Regions from separate parts of the Zoogloea oryzae genome, predicted to be linked through region 2. Evidence: riboswitches for the same ligand, from Rfam matches in the RefSeq annotation. Region 2 holds a riboswitch; the other holds the start of a gene.
What was found. A riboswitch is a leader RNA that binds a small molecule or an ion and turns the genes downstream of it on or off. The one in region 2 is predicted to bind S-adenosylhomocysteine.
Positions count from the first base shown of each region.

Region 1 (2,452 bases), on a different contig from region 2:
CTGCGTGGCCGCGCCGCTCGCCGGCGCCCTGCTCTACATCGCCAAGACCGGCGACGCAGCCCTCGGCGGCGTGGCGCTGTTCGTAATGGCGCTGGGCATGGGCGCCCCGCTCATCATCGTCGGCGTGCTCGCCCGCAGCGCCTTGCCCAAGACCGGCCCGTGGATGGAGAACGTCAAGCGCGCCTTCGGCGTCATGCTGCTGGCGGTGGCCGTGTGGCTGGTCTCGCCGGTGCTGCCGGGTATCGTCACCATGCTGGCCTGGGCGGCGATCCTGGTCGTCTCGGCGATCTACCTCCATGCCCTCGACCCCCTGCCGCCCCACGCCAGCGGCTGGCAGCGCTTCTGGAAGGGCTGGGGCGTGATCGCCCTGCTGGCCGGCGCGGCGATGTTCATCGGCGCCTTGGCCGGCTCCCGTGATCCGCTGCAGCCGCTCGCCATCCTGCGCGCCCAGGCCGCCAGCGCGCCGGTGGCCGAAACCAAATTCCAGCGCGTGCGCTCGGTGGAAGAGCTCGACCAGATCCTGAAAACCGCCACCCGCCCGGTGATGCTCGATTTCTATGCCGACTGGTGCATCTCGTGCAAGGAGATGGAGCGCTTCACCTTCGCCGATCCGGCCGTGGCGAAGCGCCTCGCCGGCTTCCAGCTGATCCAAGCGGACGTCACCGCCAACAACGACGACGACAAGGCGCTCCTCAAGCGCTTCAACCTCTTCGGCCCGCCGGGCATCATCTTCTTCGACGCCGGCGGCGCGGAGCGCAAGCAACTGCGCGTCGTCGGCTTCCAGGAAGCGGAGATTTTCGGGAAGGTACTGGATTCGGCACTCAAAAATCCGCCACAAAACCCGTTATAATCCGCGACTTGCTTCGAGGAGCGCTGCAAGACTGCCGGGTGCAATGCCCGCTGTCCCAGGCTCGATGTCAGTGCCGCCGGGTTCGCCCGCGTCACCAGAAACCGCGCTCACCCGTCCATGCTTTGTTTGCAAACCCGTGCCGGGCACGGGGAGACGCGGTGAGCCGTTCGTACGCAGCCACCCGCAGTACCGCGCAAGCTGTTGCGCGTTCTCCCTTCCCGGCCACACGTTCGAGGAAATCTCATGAACACTGTGGCTGAAAAGTTCACCGATTACGTCATCGCCGATCTCTCCCTGGCCGACTGGGGCCGCAAGGAGATCAAGATCGCCGAAACCGAGATGCCGGGCCTGATGGCGATCCGCGACGAGTTCGCCGCCGCCCAGCCCCTCAAGGGCGCGCGCATCACCGGCTCGCTGCACATGACCATCCAGACCGCCGTGCTGATCGAGACGCTCACCGCCCTCGGCGCCGAAGTGCGCTGGGCGTCGTGCAACATCTTCAGCACCCAGGATCACGCCGCGGCCGCCATCGCCGCCCAGGGCATCCCGGTCTTCGCCGTGAAGGGCGAGACCCTGGTGGATTACTGGGACTACACCCACCGCATCTTCGAGTGGGCCGACGGCGGCTTCTCCAACATGATCCTCGACGACGGCGGCGACGCGACCCTGCTGCTGCACCTGGGCGCCAAAGCCGAGAAGGACATCTCCGTCATCGGCAAGCCCTCGTCCGAAGAAGAAACCATCCTCTTCGCCGCCATCAAGGCCAAGCTGGCCGTGGACCCGACCTGGTACTCCACCCGCCTCGCCCAGATCAAGGGCGTGACCGAGGAGACCACCACCGGCGTGCATCGCCTGTACCAGATGCACCAGCGCGGCGACCTCAAGTTCCCGGCGATCAACGTCAATGATTCGGTCACCAAGTCCAAGTTCGACAACCTCTACGGCTGCCGCGAATCACTGGTGGACGGCATCAAGCGCGCCACCGACGTGATGATCGCCGGCAAGGTTGCCGTGGTGTGCGGCTACGGCGACGTGGGCAAGGGCTCCGCCCAGGCCCTGCGCGCGCTCTCCGCCCAGGTGTGGATCACCGAGATCGACCCGATCTGCGCCCTGCAGGCCGCGATGGAAGGCTACCGCGTCGTCACGATGGAATACGCCGCCGACAAGGCCGACATCTTCGTCACCACCACCGGCAACTTCCACGTCATCACCCACGACCACATGGCCGCCATGAAGGACCAGGCCATCGTCTGCAACATCGGTCACTTCGACAACGAGATCGACGTCGCCTCCATCGAGAAGTACCAGTGGGAAGAGATCAAGCCCCAGGTCGATCACGTGATCTTCCCGGACGGCAAGCGGATCATCCTGCTCGCCAAGGGCCGGCTGGTTAACCTCGGCTGCGGCACCGGCCATCCGTCCTACGTGATGTCCAGCTCCTTCGCCAACCAGACCATCGCGCAGATCGAGCTCTTCACCCGCACCGCCGACTACCCGGTGGGCGTCTACACGCTGCCCAAGCACCTGGACGAGAAGGTCGCCCGCCTGCAGCTCAAGAAGCTCAACGCCCAGCTCACCGTGCTGACCGACGAGCAAGCCGCC
Region 1 is NZ_BSPX01000026.1:34,770-37,221, forward strand. It holds gene QQK25_RS10200 (protein-disulfide reductase DsbD) at 1-850, shown strand, start outside; S-adenosyl-L-homocysteine riboswitch at 860-966, shown strand; gene ahcY (adenosylhomocysteinase) at 1,094-2,452, shown strand, end outside.
Region 1: linked by a shared signal. The riboswitch ahead of ahcY (adenosylhomocysteinase) and the one ahead of metH (methionine synthase) in region 2 are both predicted to bind S-adenosylhomocysteine.

Region 2 (2,452 bases):
GGCCAGCTTGAAGGTGAAATACAGCCCGAGCACAGGCACCAGCTGGGCCAGCCACACCCATCCACGCCAGTCCAGATCGTGGCTGCGGCGGATGAGGGCGCGGATCTTGAAGAACCCGCCGGCGAATCCGGCCAGCAGGCACAGGGGCATGGAGCCGAGCGTGAAGAGCGCGATGAGGCCCAGGTTGATGGCGGTCAGACCCACGAGGAAGCTCTGGAACATCAGGCCGCGACCGAAGCGCCCGTTGAGTCCGACGCCGAGGAATTCGCTGGCAACCGGCACCGTCTTGTCCATCGCGCCCTGGGGCTGGGCGGCGTTGGCGCTCTTGGCCGCCTGGGCGGCCAGAAACCCCGGCATGTTGATCGAGCACGCCCGGCACACGGTGCGCAGCGACTGGGTCTCGCCACAGGCCGGGCAGACCACCTGGGGCAGGCCCGAGGCGCTGCTGCGGGTGGTGTCATCGCGGGCGGCGCTGAGGCGCTTGTCCAGCATGTCGGGCGGCAGGGGCGGGTCGATGGCCACCTTCAGGCCGATCCCCTTCAGTCGCAGCTCGTAGCGCTGGGCCTCGACGGCGGAGAGGCCCTTGCGCAGACGCACGCGCTGGCCCGAGAACACCTGATGGATGGTCTGGTGGGAACATCCGAGCAGGGTCTGGAGCTGTATGCGGGCGACGCTGCGGTCGTAGCCCGGCAGGGTTTCGCCAAAGAAGACGATGTTATGGACGGGTTCCAAGGTGCTTTCCCGATGGCGTGTCGGGCGGGATTCTACGGCCCCACCGGCTGTCGGGCAATGACGGGCAGATGAACGGGCGGCGGGCGGGCGCTTTCGCCGGCTGGCCGCCGGTGATATGTTCGCGCCCTTTTCCGCCGGAGCCGCCGATGAACGCCGCCGCCGACCCCTTTGATTTCCGGCCCGCCACCCTGGCCGAGGCCGAAGCGCAGATCGCTGCCATCCGCGAGCGTCTTGCCGGGCGTGGGCTGGCCCACCGCAACCCGCCCCCGCCGCCCACCGCCTGCTGCGGCCGAGGCTGCAACGGCTGCGTGTGGGAAGGCTTCTACGCGGCCCTCGGATGGTGGCGCGACGACGCCCGCGCACTGCTGGCGGATACGCCAAAACCCTTGTAAAATCCGCCGCTTGCCGAGGAGCGTTGCGACCTGCTGATGAAGCCATCCAGCAGGCCAGGCTCGGCAACCGATCAACGGCGCTCACAAACCTTGCCAGGTTTGTTGCGCCGTTTTTCTTTGCGCGCCCCGGCCGATTTTTTTAGGAACCGCCATGCAGCCCGACCGTACCGCCGAACTCCACAATCAACTGACCCACCGCATCCTGATCCTCGACGGGGCGATGGGCACGATGATCCAGCAGCACAAGCTGGGTGAAGCCGACTACCGGGGGGCGCGTTTCGCCGAACACGGCAAGGATCTCAAGGGCAACAACGACCTGCTGGTGCTCACCCGGCCAGACGTGGTCGGCGGCATCCACCGGGCCTACCTGGAGGCCGGCGCCGACATCATCGAGACCTGCACCTTCAACGCCACCCGCGTGTCGCAGGCCGAATACGGCCTCGCCGACGTGGCCTACGAGCTCAACGTGGAAGGTGCCCGCCTCGTGCGCGCGCTGTGCGACGAATTCACCGCCGCCAACCCGGCCAAGCCGCGCTATTGCGCCGGCGTGCTCGGCCCCACGTCGCGCACCCTGTCGATCTCTCCGGACGTGAACGATCCGGGCTACCGCAACATCAGCTTCGATGCGCTGGTGGACGACTACTACGATTCGGCCAAAGGCCTGCTCGAAGGCGGCGCCGACATCCTGCTGATCGAAACCATCTTCGACACCCTCAACGCCAAGGCCGCGGTGTTCGCGGTCGAGAAGCTGTTTGCGGATCTGGGCAAGCGCGTGCCGGTGATGATCTCCGGCACCATCACCGACGCCTCCGGCCGCACCCTGTCGGGCCAGACCGCCGAGGCTTTCTGGAACTCCCTCTCCCACGCCCAGCCGATCAGCTTCGGTCTCAACTGCGCGCTGGGCGCCAAGGAGCTGCGCCAGTACGTGGAGGAGCTCTCCAACGTCTGCAACACCTTCGTCTCGGCCCATCCCAACGCCGGCCTGCCCAACCCCCTGTCGCCCACCGGCTACGACGAGACGCCCGAGCAGCTGGCGAGCGAGATCGTCGAATGGGCGCGCTCCGGGCTCGTGAACATCGTTGGCGGTTGCTGCGGCACCTCGCCGGCGCACATCAAGGCGATCGCCGATGCGGTCAGTCTCGTCACCCCGCGCACGGTGCCGGATATTGAAAAGAAGCTGCGCCTGTCGGGCCTGGAGCCCTTCAACGTGGGTGCCGACTCGCTGTTCGTGAACGTGGGCGAGCGTACCAACGTCACTGGCTCCCGCGCGTTTGCGCGGATGATCCTCGAAGGCCGCTTCGACGACGCCCTGGCGGTGGCCCGTCAGC
Region 2 is NZ_BSPX01000017.1:24,199-26,650, reverse strand. It holds gene QQK25_RS07575 (DUF805 domain-containing protein) at 1-732, opposite strand, end outside; gene QQK25_RS07570 (oxidoreductase-like domain-containing protein) at 879-1,124, shown strand; S-adenosyl-L-homocysteine riboswitch at 1,134-1,214, shown strand; gene metH (methionine synthase) at 1,276-2,452, shown strand, end outside.